DNA from 3 places in the Noviherbaspirillum sp. L7-7A genome. Region 2 is predicted to be linked to each of the others. Evidence: predicted binding sites of a transcription regulator. Region 2 holds the regulator's gene; each other region holds the start of a gene.
What was found. Region 2 encodes FNR, which switches genes on or off when oxygen is low (the NO sensors DNR and NnrR bind a similar motif). Its sites were predicted from a motif close to TTGATNNNNATCAA; they were not measured.

Region 1: KTQ42_RS00520 (OmpW family outer membrane protein) is a predicted target of FNR. The motif match lies at 1,606-1,619, and genes of this name have one in related genera.
Region 3: oxc (oxalyl-CoA decarboxylase) is a predicted target of FNR. The motif match lies at 2,731-2,744, and genes of this name have one in related genera.

Annotation. Positions count from the first base shown of each region.
Region 1 is NZ_JAHQRJ010000001.1:100,873-106,111, reverse strand. Features, by position in the region: gene KTQ42_RS00530 (MBL fold metallo-hydrolase) at 1-409, shown strand, start outside; gene KTQ42_RS00525 (dihydrodipicolinate synthase family protein) at 473-1,366, opposite strand; gene KTQ42_RS00520 (OmpW family outer membrane protein) at 1,677-2,285, shown strand; gene KTQ42_RS00515 (enoyl-CoA hydratase) at 2,388-3,152, opposite strand; gene KTQ42_RS00510 (acetyl-CoA C-acyltransferase) at 3,945-5,141, opposite strand; gene KTQ42_RS00505 (3-hydroxyacyl-CoA dehydrogenase NAD-binding domain-containing protein) at 5,152-5,239, opposite strand, start outside.
Region 2 is NZ_JAHQRJ010000001.1:2,707,222-2,712,460, reverse strand. Features, by position in the region: gene ccoO (cytochrome-c oxidase, cbb3-type subunit II) at 1-259, shown strand, start outside; gene KTQ42_RS12370 (cbb3-type cytochrome c oxidase subunit 3) at 288-476, shown strand; gene ccoP (cytochrome-c oxidase, cbb3-type subunit III) at 469-1,404, shown strand; gene ccoG (cytochrome c oxidase accessory protein CcoG) at 1,462-2,877, shown strand; gene KTQ42_RS12355 (FixH family protein) at 2,899-3,411, shown strand; gene KTQ42_RS12350 (hypothetical protein) at 3,423-3,662, shown strand; gene fnr (fumarate/nitrate reduction transcriptional regulator Fnr) at 3,685-4,446, opposite strand; gene KTQ42_RS12340 (hypothetical protein) at 4,731-5,239, shown strand, end outside.
Region 3 is NZ_JAHQRJ010000003.1:475,045-480,283, forward strand. Features, by position in the region: gene KTQ42_RS23600 (tripartite tricarboxylate transporter permease) at 1-257, opposite strand, end outside; gene KTQ42_RS23605 (tripartite tricarboxylate transporter TctB family protein) at 323-844, opposite strand; gene KTQ42_RS23610 (tripartite tricarboxylate transporter substrate binding protein) at 936-1,961, opposite strand; gene KTQ42_RS23615 (hypothetical protein) at 1,997-2,296, shown strand; gene oxc (oxalyl-CoA decarboxylase) at 2,882-4,687, shown strand; gene frc (formyl-CoA transferase) at 4,746-5,239, shown strand, end outside.

The sequences.
Region 1 (5,239 bases), 2.6 Mb from region 2:
CACGATACATGCGCGTGATTACCTGCTCGCCCCGCGAAAGCCGCGCAAAATCATCGTCGGCGGCGACAATGACAGCCCGGCGCTGCTGGCCGCCGAGGCAGCCGAGGCCGATGTGCTGGTGCATGAGTCCACCTATACCGCGGCTGGCCTTGAGAAGTCAGGGCCTGGGCCGCAACACAGCTCGGCGGCGGCGGTGGCCCGCTTTGCCAGCGAGGCCGGCATCCCCAACCTCGTGCTGACCCATTTCAGCCCGCGCTATCAGGAGCCGGATGCAGCGCGCAATGGCGCGCCCACACTGGGCGACATCGAGGCGGAAGCCCGCGCCAGCTATCAGGGCAGTCTGTTTCTCGCCAGCGACCTGCAGCGTTATGGGCTGGACCGGCAGGGCCATTTGTCCCTGCTGTCCTGAAAGGAAAGCGGCCTGGCAAACGCTGAACAGTGCAGCCGCTGCCAGCTTCGGGCCGGGAAAAACTTAGTCCGCCAGCTTCAGTTCTTCCAGCATGCGGTGCAATTGCTGCCGGTCCTCTCCCGCCAGCGCCTGCAGCGGCAAGGGCAGGCTGGGGCTGGCAACCAGGCCCAGCAGTTCGGCGGCGGCCGCAACCACCCGCAGGCTGCCATGGCGCTGCAACAGCGCCCATAAAGGCTGCAGGCGCCCGGACAGGCGTGTGGCTTCGCCGGCATTGCCGGCCTGTGCGGCACGCGTGATGGCCAGCAGCGGCCTGGCAAGGAGGCCGCCAATGGCCGAGTACCAGGCGTCGCATCCGGCATTGAGCCCGGCAGCGCCATGGGCATCGCCGCTCACGCCTATCGTTACATGCGACGGAATCAGCGCCCGCAGACGCTGCACGCGTTCCCTTGCCGCCCCGGCGTCAAGCGGCACGCCGGGAATCTTGATCGAAACGACCCGGGGCAATTGCGCGATGCGGGCATGCAATGCGTCGCTGAAGCTGAAATGGGTCGTGCCCGGATTGTCGTACACGCACAGCGGCACGGAAAGGGAACGCGTTACCGCTTCATACAGGCCAAAGACTTCATCGTCGGTGAGCTTCTGGTAGGACACCGGCGCCAGCAGCACGGCATCCGCCCCTGCCTTCTGCGCATGCTCGGCCAGCGCCAGCACATCCCGGGTGCGCAGCGCGCCGATGCCCACCATCATCGGCACGCCCGCTGCATGGTCAAGCGCCAGCTCCGCGACCCGCTTGCGCTCGGCCATGCCCAGATAGGCATAGTTGCCGGTCGATCCCAGTACGCAGATCGAATCGACCCGCGCCCGCACCAGGCGCTCAAGCAGCCGTGCGAAGGCAGCTTCATCGATGGCGTCTTCATTCATCGGCGTCAGGGGGAAGGCACTCAGGCCATGGAACATGCTGGATTCTCCTTGCTGGTTGGGCTGGATGCTGTCGGACGGGTCTGCGCATCATGACATTCATCCACAGCGATGCACAAGCCGGCACATTGTTGCCACCCTTCGATGCCAGGCGCCTGGGGACATGAGGCGGATACATAGGCACAGTCTCATGGTGTCCATATCGCGGCACGCTCAATCGGGACAGCCCAAAACGCGTGGTGGCTGTTACGCCACAAAATTTTGACCCACGGAAAAAATTGACCTGCATCAACCGGCTGGCCCGAGCGGGAAAATATGCTGGCGGCGTTTCAATCAACCAGGGAGCATCATGAAAAGAACAGTCATCACGATTGCCATCGCCGCCGCCATACTGACAGCCGGCGCTGCCTTCGCCCAGGAATCCCCATGGATGGTCCGCGCCCGCGCCGTGCATATCGACCCGGCCGATCGTTCCTCTCCGATCGGCGGCGTCACGGAACCTGACCTCATCACGGTAAGCAAGAAGACGATTCCCGAAGTGGATATCTCCTACTTCTTCACGCCGAACTGGGCCGCCGAACTGGTGCTGACCTATCCGCAGAAGCACACCGTGAAAGTGGATGGCACCAGCATCGGCAGCTTCAAGCACCTGCCGCCGACGCTGACACTGCAGTACCACTTCCTGCCCGATGCCACTTTCAGCCCCTACCTGGGCGCCGGCATCAACTACACCCGCATTTCCGGCGTCAGGCTGGACAACGATATCAATCTGGAGAAGAACAGCTGGGGCCTGGCGCTGCAGGCTGGCTTCGACGTCAAGCTCAACCGCAACTGGTCGATCAATGTGGATGTGAAGAAGGTGCAGATACGCAGCGACGTCTCCATGGCTGGCGAGCAGATCAGCCGGGTGAAGCTTGATCCCGTGCTGTTCGGTGTGGGCGTGGGTTATCGCTTCTGACGAAACGCAGTGCCACGGCTGGAAGGGTTGGTTGAGATGCGCGCATCAGCGGCATCCCAACGCCGCGCCATGCAGCAGCGCCGTTCGGGGCGGGCCAGGCCGTCAGGAGAAGCGGCTGAAGTCGGGCTTGCGCTTTTCAAAGAAGGCGGTGAATGCTTCCTTGGCTTCCGGCGCGGTCAGCATGCGGCGGAAATGCTCGCCCTCCTGCGCCATCTGCGCATCGATATCGCTAGCAGTGCCCTGCTTCATCAGCAGCTTGGTGGTACGCACCGAAGAAGCCGGCAAGGCTGCCAGCTTGGCGGCCTGGACCTGCACGAAGGATTCGAGTTCAGCCGCCGGCAGCACCCGGTTCACCAGTCCCATCTGCCGTGCCTCGTCGGCCAGGAAGGCTTCACCCAGCATCAGCTTCTCGGCCGCGCGCTGGTAGCCGGCGACGCGTTGCAGCAGCAGGCTGGAAGCGAATTCCGGGCACAGCCCAAGCTGGCTGAACGGCATCGAGAACTTCGCATTGTCCGACGCATACACCAGGTCGCAATGCAGCAGCATCGTGGTGCCGATGCCTACCGCCGCACCGCTGACCGCCGCCACAACCGGCTTGGTCGCGCCCTTCAATGCGGCCATGAAGCGAAACACCGAACTGTTCTCGCCCTGCGGCGGCTGCTTCAGAAAGTCTTCCAGGTCATTGCCGGCGGTGAAGATACCGGGATGACCGGCGAACACGACCACCCTCACCGCGCTATCGGCCTCAGCCGCAGCCAGCGCCTCGGCCATCGTCTGGTACATCGCGCCGGTAATGGCATTCTTCTTCTCCGGGCGGTTGAAGCGGATCGTGCAGATGCCGTTAGCTTGTTCGATGCTGATATCCATATCGTCTCCTGGTTGTTGATGAAGTAAGTGATGGAACAGATGATTCTTCAGTAAAGATTGTGACGTAATGCGGTTCGGGAGGTGGCGGGGCCAACGCATCTAATGCTGCCCTTGCTTCTGCCGTTGCCGTTGCCGTTGCCGTTGCCGTTGCCGTTGCCGTTGCCGTTGCCGTTGCGGTTGCCGTTGCCGTTGCCGTTGCCGTTGCCGTTGCCGTTGCCGTTGCCGTTGCCGTTGCCGTTGCCGTTGCCGTTGCCGTTGCGGTTGCAGTGAAGTCCCGTTGAGCGCGCCGTGTCAGCGGTGCCCGGAGCGGATAAGGTGCGGCGTCTGTCTGAGCGAAACGCAGTGTAGCGAGTTTAGCCGCACCCCGCTCCGGGCACCGCTGGCACGGGCACCCTGCGTCAGCAGGGCGCGATCACCGGGTCGCCTTTTTTTGGTTACTTTTTTTGGCGAAGCAAAAAAAGTGACCCGGCCGCCGGGACGGATTCCCGGCTTGCCTCCACGGCAGTGCAGCCGCATTGCCTCACCCGGCAAGGCACGGGCAGCACTGTCGCTTTGGCTTTGGCTTTGGCTTTGGCTTTGGCTTTGGCTTTGGAACGATAGGTAAACGCAAAGCTCTGGCTAGATCGACCAACCGTGGAATGCCCCTTCGGGGTATTCCACCCTACGAAAGGCGCCGCACCTTATCCGCTTCAGGCATCGCCGTCACGGCGCGCTCAAGGGACTTGAACGGCAACGGCAGAAGCAGAAGCAAATGCAACTGCGAAAGCTCCACAACCGCAACCGCTTCCACCCCTACATCCGTTCAAAGATGCCAGCCGCCCCCATCCCCGTCCCCACGCACATGGTCACCATGCCGTACTTCAGATTCCTGCGACGCAATGCATGCACGACCGTAGCAGACCGGATCGCCCCGGTCGCCCCCAGCGGATGGCCCAGCGCAATCGCGCCGCCCATCGGATTGACCCTGGAAGGGTCCAGTCCCAGGTCCTGGATCACCGCCAGCGCCTGCGCGGCAAAGGCCTCGTTCAGCTCGAACCAGTCGATCTGGTCCTGCGTGATGTTGGCCGCGCGCAGCGCCGCCGGGATCGCTTCCTTCGGACCGATGCCCATGATCTCGGGCGGCACGCCGCGCACCGCGAATGAGGCAAAGCGGGCCAGCGGCGTCAGGTTGAACTGCTTCAGGATCTTCTCGCTGACCAGGATCAGCGCGCCGGCGCCGTCGGAGGTCTGCGAGCTGTTGCCGGCCGTGACCGTGCCCTTGGCGGCAAACACCGGGCGCAGCCTGGCAAGCGCTTCCAGGCTGGTGTCGGCGCGCGCGCCTTCATCCACGCTCACGGTGCGGGTCTTCACGTCGATCTCGCCGCTGGCCAGGTTCGGGAATTTCTCGATGATGTCCACCGCAGTGGTCTCATCGGCAAACTCGCCGGCCTGCTGGGCGCGGATGGCCTTGAGGTGCGACTCCAGCGCGAACTGGTCCTGCGCCTCGCGCGACACCTTCCATTGCTTGGCGACGTTTTCCGCGGTCAGGCCCATGCCATAGGCCATGCCGACATTCTCGTCCTTGAAGATGCCCATGTTCATCGAGGGATGATGGCCCATCATGGGCACCATGGACATCGATTCGACACCGGCCGCGATCATCACGTCGGCCTGGCCGACGCGGATGCGGTCGGCCGCCATCGCCACCGCGGTAATGCCCGAGGCGCAATAGCGGTTGACGGTGACGCCACCCACGGTCTTGGGCAGGCCAGCCAGCAGCACCGCCATGCGGGCCAGGTTCAGGCCCTGCTCGGCTTCCGGAAAGGAACAGCCGACAATGGCATCCTCGATCAGCGCCGGGTCGAGCCCCGGCACCTGCGCCACGGCCGATTGCATTGCCCGTACCAGCAGGTCGTCCGGGCGGGTATGGCGGAACATGCCGCGCGGCGCCTTGCCGATGGGCGTGCGGGTGGCGGCGACGATGTAGGCGTCTTGTATTTGTTGGCTCATTTCCATTCTCCTAGTTGCGCACCGGTTTGCCGGTTTGCATCATGCCCATGATCCGCTCCTGCGTCTTCGGATGGCCGAGCAGTTCCATGAATGCCTTG
Region 2 (5,239 bases):
CGAATGGCACCGCGCCCACCTGGACAACCCGCGCGACCTGGTGCCCGAGTCCAACATGCCCGGCTATCCGTGGCTGGCCAAGACCAGGCTGGACCCGCAGGAAGTGCAGCCCAAGATGCGCGCGCTGCGCCGCCTGTCGGTGCCTTACAGCGACGAGGAAATCGCCGCCGCGCCTGCCGAGCTGGCCGGCAAGACCGAGCAGGACGCGCTGGTCGCTTACCTGCAGGGCCTGGGCACGCAGATCAAGGCCCGCAACTAGGCCCGCTTAATCAATCGACACTGTCATCATGAATATCCAAACATTATTCGACCAGGCCAGCAGCGCCATGACCGTGGTGAGTTTCCTCACCTTCCTCGGCATCCTGTGGTGGACCTTCATTCGTCACAAGGACCAGGATTTCCACGCCGCGGCGCAGCTGCCCTTCGCTGACGAAGGCGTATCCGACCAAGCACAGCAGGAGCAGGGCCATGTCTGACTTCACCAGCGGTTTCTGGAACATCTATATCGTGGTGCTGACACTGATCGGCATCCTCGGCTGCGGCCTGCTGCTGTGGTCGCAGTCCAAGCACAAGATCACGCTGCCGCCCGGCTCCAGGGTGCAGACCCAGACCACCGGCCACATGTGGGATGAGGACCTGACCGAGCTGAATACGCCGATGCCGCGCTGGTGGATGTGGCTGTTCTATATCACCATCGTGTTCAGCCTGGCCTACCTGGTGCTGTATCCGGGCCTGGGCGAGTATGCGGGCAAGCTGGGCTGGAAGTCGGCTGGCGCCTACCAGCAGGAACTCAAGCAGGCCGAGGCCGACTATGGCCCGCTGTTTGCGAAGTACCAGCAGCAGGACCTGAAGGCGGTGGCCGCCGACCCGCAGGCCCGCGCCATCGGCGAGCGGCTGTTCCTGACCTATTGCGCGCAGTGCCATGGATCCGATGCCCGCGGCAGCAAGGGCTTTCCCAACCTGGCTGACAATGATTGGCTGCATGGCGGCGAGCCCGACGTGGTCAAGACCACCATCATGAACGGCCGCAACGGCATGATGCCGCCCATGGCAGCCGCGGTCGGCTCGGAAAAGGATGTGGAGAATGTCGCGCACTATGTGCTGAGCCTGTCGGGTTCGACCTCCGACCCGATCAAGTCGGTGCTGGGCAAGCCCAAGTTCTCCGCTGCCTGCGCCGCCTGCCATGGCGCCGATGGCCATGGCAACCAGATGCTGGGCGCGCCCAACCTGTCGGACAAGACCTGGCTGTATGGCGGTAGCGCCGACACCATCATGGAAACCATCCGCAAGGGCCGCACCAACACCATGCCCGCGTTTAAGGATTTCCTCGGCGAGGCGAAGGTGCATGTGCTGGCCGCTTATGTCTGGGGCCTGTCCAATGTCAAGGGAGCGGCTCCGCAGTAAAGGCCGCACTGAGCCGCGCTGGCCGGAAACGGCCAGCCAAAGTTAAAGAGCATTGAAATGAGCAGCAATACCACGCCCGAAGTGGCGGTTGTGAAGATGTATGCGGCGCGCGAGGAAATCTATGCGCGCGAGGTGCAGGGGCGCTACGCCAGCCTGCGCTGGATCTGTGTGTGGCTGACGCAGATCCTGTTCTACGGCCTGCCGTGGATCAACTGGAACGGCCGCCAGGCAGTGCTGTTCGACCTGCTGGCGCGCAAGTTCTACATCTTCGGCATCGTGCTGTGGCCGCAGGACTTCATCTACCTGGCCGCGCTGCTCATCATCTCGGCCTATCTGCTGTTCCTGGCCACGGCCATTGCCGGCCGGGTCTGGTGCGGCTTCGCCTGTCCGCAAACGGTCTATACCGAAATCTTCATGTGGATAGAGCGCAAGATCGAAGGCAGCCGCAGCGCCCGCATGCGCCTGGACCGCCAGCCGGCCTCGCTGGAAAAGTTTGCCCGCAAGTTCGGCAAGCATGCCGCCTGGGGCGCGGTGGCGCTGTGGACCGGCTTCACCTTCGTCGGCTATTTCACGCCCATCCATACGCTGGCGCGCGAGGTCGTCACCCTCGGGCTGGGCCCGTGGGAGTGGTTCTGGGTGCTGTTCTACTCCTTTGCCACCTACGGCAATGCCGGCTGGATGCGCGAGCAGGTCTGCAAGTACATGTGCCCGTATGCACGCTTCCAGAGCTCGATGTTCGACAAGGACACGCTGATCATCACCTACGATGAAAAGCGTGGCGAGCCGCGCGGCGCGCGGGCCAAGAGCGCCAGGGCGGATGGCGGTGCGCTGAAGGCGAAGCTGGGCGACTGCATCGACTGCAGCATGTGCGTGCAGGTATGCCCGACCGGCATCGACATCCGTCAGGGCCTGCAATATGAATGCATAGGCTGCGCCGCCTGCGTCGATGCCTGCAACGGCGTGATGGACAAGGTCGGCTCGCCGCGCGGCCTGATCCGCTACAGCACCGACCATGCAATGAAGCAGGGCCTGTCCGGCGCCGACATCCGGCGCCGGGCGCTGCGGCCCAGGGTGCTGATCTATCTGGCCATCCTGCTGGCCATCGTCGTTGCTTTCGGCCTGTCGCTGGCAATGCGCACGCCGCTGAAGATGGACGTGCTGCGCGACCGCGGCGCGATGGGGCGCGAGATCGAGGACGGCATGATAGAGAATGTCTACCGCCTGCAGATCATGAACACGTCCGAGAGCCCGCATCGCTACCGGATCGTGGTGGACGGCCTGCCATCGCTGCGGCTTGCCGGCGCCGATGAGGTAACCCTCAATGGCACCGAGACCCGTTCCGTGCCGGTGCGGCTGCGCATCGATGGCGGGCAGGCCGGCAAGGGATCCAACAAGATACATATCGGCCTGCAGGCGCTGGATGAATCCGGCCTGCAGGTCAGGGAAGAAGCGGTCTTTTATGTGCCGCGCTGAAGGAGAATGCAAATGCCATCCATGAATACCCTCGAACGTCCCGCCACACCGTGGTACAAGCACCGCTGGCCCTGGCTGATCATGCTGGGTCCGTTCCTGGTGGTGCTGGCGGGCAGTTACACGATCTGGCTTTCCTACTCGCAGCAGGATGCGCTGGTGGTGGGCGACTATTACCGGCAGGGCAAGGCCATCAACCAGGACCTGCGGCGCGACCAGGCTGCCAGCCGGCTGGGGCTGTCGCTGGCACTGCGCTACGATGCCGCCGCTGGCCGGCTGACAGGCACGATGCGCGGCGCGCAGGGCATTCCGCGGGGCGCGATGACGCTGCGCCTGGTCCATTCGACCCGTCCGGAAAAGGACATCGTGCTGCCGGTGGTGGCGGATGCAGAAGGCAATTTCGGCGTGAGCCTGCCGATGCTGGAAATGGCGCGCTGGCAGGTGATGCTGGAAGACCAGGGCCGCAGCTGGCGCATCAACGGCGTGTGGCCCTGGCCGCAGCAGGCCTCCGTGGCGCTGTCGGCCGACCAACCCTGAAGGAGGCACAGATGCGGCGTCTGGCAATGGTGATCCTGTGGCCGTCCTTCCTGGTGGCGGCGATGGCGGAAGGCTTTTTCTTTTCCCTGCTCGATCCGCAGGACCTGCACCTGGGCGGCGTGGAGTTCACGCTGTCGCCGCTGGCAGCCTACACGGTGGGATTTTTCCTGTTCTGGCTGTTCTGCTCGCTGGCTGCAATGCTCAGCTATTACCTGGCCAATGTGCCGGCCGACCGCCAGCCGCCGCTATGACAGCGACATTGGCGGCATCACGCTAGTCGCATTTCTCGGTGCCGGCTGCCATCGCCTTCAGGCGGGCCGGATCGAGGACCACGATCTCGCGGTTGCTTACCTGCAGCACGCCCAGCTTCTTGAAGCGCGACAGCAGGCGGCTGATGCTCTCGATGGTCAGGCCGAGATAATTGCCGATTTCCTCGCGCGACATGCGCAGCTGGAAGGCGGTGGAGGAATAGCCGCGGGCGGCATAGCGCGACGTCAGATTGACCAGGAAGGCGGCAAAGCGCTGGCCGGCGCGCATATTGCCCAGCAGGAGCATGACGCTCTGCTCGCGCGTGATTTCCTGGCTCATCATCCGGTGGAAATGGTGCAGCAGCGTGGGAATGTGGCTAAACAGTTCTTCCAGGCGGGCGAACGGAATGTCGCAGACTTCGCTGTCTTCCAGCGCCACCGCCGAGCAGTGATGGCGCTCGGTGCCAATGGCGTCCATGCCGAGAAGCTCGCCCGCCATCTGGAAGCCGGTGATCTGCTGCTCGCCGCTGACGTTGATCTGGAAGGTCTTGAAATGCCCGAGCCGGATCGCGTACAGGTTGGTGAACGGGTCGCCCATGCGGTAGAGATGGGTGTCGCGCGGCACCTTGCGCCGGCGTCCGATGATGGCGTCGAGGCGCGACATGTCGGCATCGTCAAGCCCCATAGGCAGGCAAAGCTGGTGCATGCTGCAGGCCGCGCAGCTTGCCTTCAGGGCATTGACGTTGATGGGTGCTGGCTGGCTGCTGACTGGAATGGACTGGATCATGGTCGCCAATGATATATCTCAAGCCGTTGGAAACACGAAACGCTACGGTATGAAACGTGTCGCAGTACTGATCTGCGGATTAGAACGGTTGGTACGGCGAAGTGTAGCAAACACATCGTAACGCGGATACAACAGATATTAGCTGTTTATCAAATAGTTAAGTGGAATGACGCTTGTGTTCGCCAGCGCACAGTCGGTCTGCGGAAAAATCGGTATCTTTTTTGCACGATGTGGCTGTGCTGGTGCTACTCCCTTTCTTCACTCTCAACGACTGGATGCGCAAAATGAAAAAAATGTTCACGCTGTTGGCACTTCCCCTGGCTCAGGCCGCGATGGTTTCGGCTTTCGCGCAAGCGCCTGCCGCCACTTCCACCGACCCATCGGCCAGCCAATCCCGCGCCGAAGTCAAGTCAGGCGCCAGCGCGGCGAATACGAACCGGGTCAATGAATTCAGTGACCGTCCGGGCGCTGCGGTGAAGGGCAGCGGCACCAGCCGCGCCGAGGTCAAGTCCGGCGCCAGCGCCGCCGATATCGACAAGGTCAACCAGTTCGAGGACAAGCCTGCTCGTAACTCCGGAGCAAGCCGCAGCCGCGCGGAAGTCAAGGCCGAGCGCAACGCCGGCGCCGGCCAGCTGCGCGCCAATACCGAAGTGCCAACGCCCGGCACTTCGTCGCAGCCGAATCTGCGCAATCCGAAGGCGCTGACGCCGGAAGAGCGCGCCGCCCGCCGCGAGGCACGCAAGCAGCGCACCGCCGAACGGCGCGCCAAGCGTAGCGCTGACGCCACCGCAAG
Region 3 (5,239 bases), on a different contig from region 2:
CCCGGAATATTGAACAGCACCGAGGTGATTGCCCCGCCGAACAGTGCGCCCCAATAGATACAGGACAGCATGATAATGGCAGAGGTAGGGGACATGCTGAAGGTCAAGGGCAGCAGGATCGCCACGCCATTGGCGCCTCCCAGCCCGGGCAACACGCCGATCAGCACACCCAGAATGATCCCGACAAACATCAGGACCGTATTCATCGGTGTCAGAACGACTGCGAAGCCATGGAACAGCGCGCTGATTTCTTCCATAACAAAACTCCTTTAATTCCGTTTTCACAGGCGCGCCCAGCAGGCCGCGCCGTGCCTGTTGGGGATCAGTAGCCGAGGAAACTCAGCGGATCGTACATCCCCTTGAACAGGGGTACCTTGAACCACACCTCGAACAGGCAGAAGAACAGGATCGCCACGGCCAGCGCCACGATCACGCTGCGCACCCAGGAGTACTTGCCCAGGATGACCATGAACAGCGCGATATAGATGGCGGACGCGACATAGATGCCGATCACCTGGATTGCCAGCACATAGACCGCAGCCGGTACCAGTACCGACATCACGCGCTTGAACTGCTCGCCATCGACGAAGATCTCGGTATTGCGGTTCTTGCCCAGCAGGGCCTGGTACAGCACGCCCAGGCCGGAGATGGCGGTGATCAGCCCGATATAGAAAGGGAAATAGCCAGCGCCTGGACCATCCGAAGTCCAGCCCGAGCCCAGCTTGCGGCTGCCGAAAATAACGACCAGGCCGGCGATCAGCACCAGCCCGGCGACGACTGCTTCAACGACATAAGTGGGAACGCCAGTGCGAGCGCCCTCGTCGGCTTCCTTGATTTGCTCCATTTGTATGCCCCGATAGAGTGATTGGACGGCGAAACCGGATGGGACCGGATGCGGGAAGGCGTTACCGCCATTGCCGCATCCCCAAGTCCCGTTACTGCACCAGGAAGCCTGCTTCCTTCATCAGGTCGCGATGCATGGTTTCGGTCTTTTCCAGCCACTGGGTGAACTCGGTGCCGGTCATCACCGTCTGGTTAAAGGCGCCCTTCTCCATGTAGTCCTTCCAGTCAGGCGTCTCACGGACCTTCTTCAGCAGGTCGAGATAGAACTCGGTTTGCTCCTTGGTCACGCCTGGCGGCATAAAGATGCCGCGCAACATGGTGTAGCTGGTGGGAATGCCGCCCTCCTTGCAGGTCGGGATATCCGCCCAGGACTGGGTCTCGGTCACCTTGGCCTTGTAGTCCATGCGCTTCTCGTCGAACACGCAGAGCGGGCGCAGCTTGCCGGCGCGCCATTGCGCCACGGCCTCGATCGGGTTGTTGACAGTGGAATCGACGTGGCCGCCCACCAGCTGCACAGCCACTTCGCCGCCGCCCTTGAACGGTACGTAGATGAACTTGGTGCCCACGGCCTTGCCCAGGCCGACGGTCAGAATCTGGTCTTCCTGCTTGGAGCCGGTGCCGCCCATCTTGGTCTTGTTGGGTCCGGCTGCCTTTACGCCTGCAGCAAAATCCTGCGCCGTCTTGTAGGGTGAATCGGCGTTGACCCACAGCACGAACTGGTCAAGCGCCATCATGGATACCGGCGTCATGTCGCGCCAGCTGAAGGGAACGCCGGTTGCCATCGGCGTGGTAAACAGGTTGGACAGCGTGATGACAATCTTGTGCGGGTCGCCCTTGGCGCCCTTGATTTCGAGGAAGCCTTCGGCCCCGGCGCCGCCAGACTTGTTAACCACGATCATCGGTTGCTTCATCAGCTTGTTCTTGACGATCACGCCCTGGATTAGGCGCGCCATCTGGTCGGCGCCGCCGCCGGTGCCGGCCGGCACCACGAATTCCACCGGTTTGGTGGGCTCCCATGCCAGTGCGGGCGCGCTCGCGAAGGCGGCAGCCACTGCCAGCGCGCACCCGGCAAATTTCAGTGAACCGCTGATGACCCTTGAATGCAATGTCTTACCCATTTCAGTCTCCGTCGTAGTTGTATTGTTGGACCAGCATGCTGCTGGCATTGCCGTTTGCCGCATTGGAATCTAACCGGCCTTGTTCGGATATTTTTCCGATTCATGGATGGGTACAAAAATACTGGACAACTTTGGAAAAAATTAAATTGACCGATGTCAATTTTCCAAATTTTCCCGGTGCAGATGGGATTACCAAAGCAGGGCCGGTATCGGCTTTCCGGGATAGGTCTCTGATACAGAAACCGCGTTTACTGTTTGGCTGCTGGGGCAGCAAAAACAACTCGTCAGGTAAAGGGGGTGTGCGGACCGAGCCGCCGCATCGCCAGCGGATATGACGGCAGGGACATGAGGGACCGAGCTATTCTGGTTTCTACTGTGTAACCGGGCTGATTCATGAACTTGGTCTCCTCGTTCAATGCGCGGCGGCCATGACAGCATGCTACTGTCTGCAAACCGCCCTTCCCGCTTGGCCGGCTTCCACAGCATCGAGTAGCAAGGATGCGATCCGTATTGTGGACTGCCGGTGATGTGCCTGATGGCTACTGGTAACCTGGCACTGATTCTCAAAGAACGCTCGCGCTTTCTCCTTGATCGCGGTTAAGTTTCCAAAATTCCGCAAATTTAACTGGGCGCCTGGCTTTCCCCACTTGCGCAACCGGTTGGCGGTAATTTATTTTCGCCCTTTGCTAACAGGCTTTTTTCTATGTCCCTGTACCTGCTTGCGGATTCTTCCTTGCCGGACCGCAGGCAAAAACTCATGTTGTCAAACTTGACCCTGGTCAATGAGAAAAAAGCCCGGCCGTCGCTATGATGGCCGCAACCTGACCCCGGGGCATCCTGCGGCGCGGGTCGGCAGACAAGCTGCCTGGCCATATCCCTTTATGGCGAGCGACACGCATAAAACATACAGAGGAGAACGCATGTCTTCAGTACTGAAAAAGACCGAGACCGACGAGACCACCCTGCTGAAAGAGCAGAGCCAGGAGGCAGGCCAGGCGCAGGGCGCGGACGTTGCCGAGCAGACCGACGGCTTCCACGTGCTTCTCGATGCATTGAAAGCCAATGACGTCGAGACCATTTACGGCCTGGTCGGCATCCCCATCACTGACCTGGCCCGCCTGGCGCAGGCCGAGGGCTTTCGCTTCATCGGCTTCCGCCATGAAGCCAATGCCGTCAATGCCGCCGCCATCGCCGGCTACCTGACCAAAAAGCCCGGCATCGCCATGACCGTTTCCGCACCCGGCTTCCTCAACGGCCTGGTCGCGCTGGCCAATGCCACCGTGAACTGCTTCCCCATGATCATGATCTCCGGCTCCTCCGAGCGCGAGATCGTTGACCTGGCCCAGGGCGACTATGAAGAGCTCGACCAGCTCAATGCCGCCAAGCCTTATGTGAAGGCCTCCTACCGCATCAACCATATCGAGGACATCGGCATCGGCGTGGCGCGCGCCATCCGCGCTGCCGTCTCCGGCCGTCCCGGCGGCGTCTATCTCGACGTGCCGGCCAAGCTGCTCGGCCAAGCCATGGATGCCGCCGCCGCCCAGCGCTCCATCGTCAAGGTGGTCGACCCGGCACCGGCCCAGCTGCCCGCACCCGACGCCATCGCCCGCGCGCTGGACGTGCTGAAGAAGGCCAAGCGCCCGGTCATCATGCTCGGCAAGGGCGCCGCCTATGCCCAGGCCGATGCCGACATCCGCGCCTTTGTCGAGCGCACCGGCATCCCGTATCTGGCCATGTCCATGGCCAAGGGCCTGCTGCCCGACAACCATCCGCAGGCTGCCATCGCCGCCCGCTCTTACGCCCTGAAGGAAGCCGACTGCGTCATGCTCATCGGCGCGCGCCTGAACTGGCTGCTCTCGCATGGCAAGGGCCCGACCTGGGGCGGCAAGGACCACAAGGACTGGGCACAGAAGAGCTTCGTGCAGATCGATATCTCGGCACAGGAGATGGACTCCAACGTGCCCATCGATGCACCCCTGGCCGGCGACATCGGCTCCACCGTCTCGGCACTGCTGGCCGCGATCGACCAGACCGGCTTCGACAAGCCCGATGCTGCCTGGACCGGCGCCATTGCCGAAAAGCGCGATGCCAACGTCGCCAAGATGGCCAAGACCCTGTCGGCCAAGTCCGCGCCGATGAACTTCATGACCGCGCTGTCGGCCATGCGCGATGTGCTCAAGGACAAGCCCGATGTCTACCTCGTCAATGAAGGCGCCAACACGCTGGATCTTGCGCGCAGCGTGATCGACATGATGGAGCCGCGCAAGCGCCTGGACTCCGGCACCTGGGGCGTCATGGGCATCGGCATGGGCTATGCCATCGGCGCGGCGGTGACCAGCGGCAAGCCGGTGGTGGCGCTCGAAGGCGACTCGGCGTTTGGCTTCTCGGGCATGGAAGTCGAGACCATCTGCCGCTACAACCTGCCGGTGACGGTGGTGATCTTCAACAACAACGGCGTCTACAAGGGTTGCGATGTCAACCCCACCGGCGGCGCCGACCCGGCCCCCACCGTGTTCGTCAAGGGCGCGCGCTACGACATGCTGATGCAGGCCTTTGGCGGCGAGGGTTCGACCGTGAACACGCCCGAGGAACTGTCGGCGGCGCTGGCGCAGGGCATCAGTTCGGGCAAGCCCACGCTGATCAATGTGGTCATCGACGAGAACGCCGGCACCGAGAGCGGACGCATCACCCATCTGAACCCGCAGAGCGCAGCCAAGAAGAAGTAAGCACGCAACGCATCCGAGCACACCAGAGAACAACCGAGACACTCAAGGAGATAGACACATGGACAAACCGCTGCAAGGACTCAAGATCATCGACTTCACCCACGTCCAGGCCGGCCCGGCCTGCACCCAGATGCTGGCCTGGTTTGGCGCGGACGTGATCAAGGTCGAGCGCCCCGGCGCCGGCGACGTTACCCGCAGCCAGCTGCGCGACATTCCCGATGCCGACGCGCTGTACTTCACGATGCTCAACTCCAACAAGCGCTCGCTGACGCTGGACACGAAGAAGCAAGAAGGCAAGGACGTGCTGGAGAAGCTGATCAAGGAGTCCGACGTGATGGTGGAGAACTTCGGTCCCGGCGCGCTGGACCGCATGGGCTTTACCTGGGAGCGCATCCAGGAACTGAACCCGAAGATGATCCTGGCTTCGGTCAAGGGCTTCTCCGAAGGCCATCACTATGAAGACCTGAAGGTCTACGAGAACGTGGCGCAGTGCGCCGGCGGCGCAGCCTCGACCACCGGCTGGTGGAAGGGCGAGAATTCCGAGCCGACGAT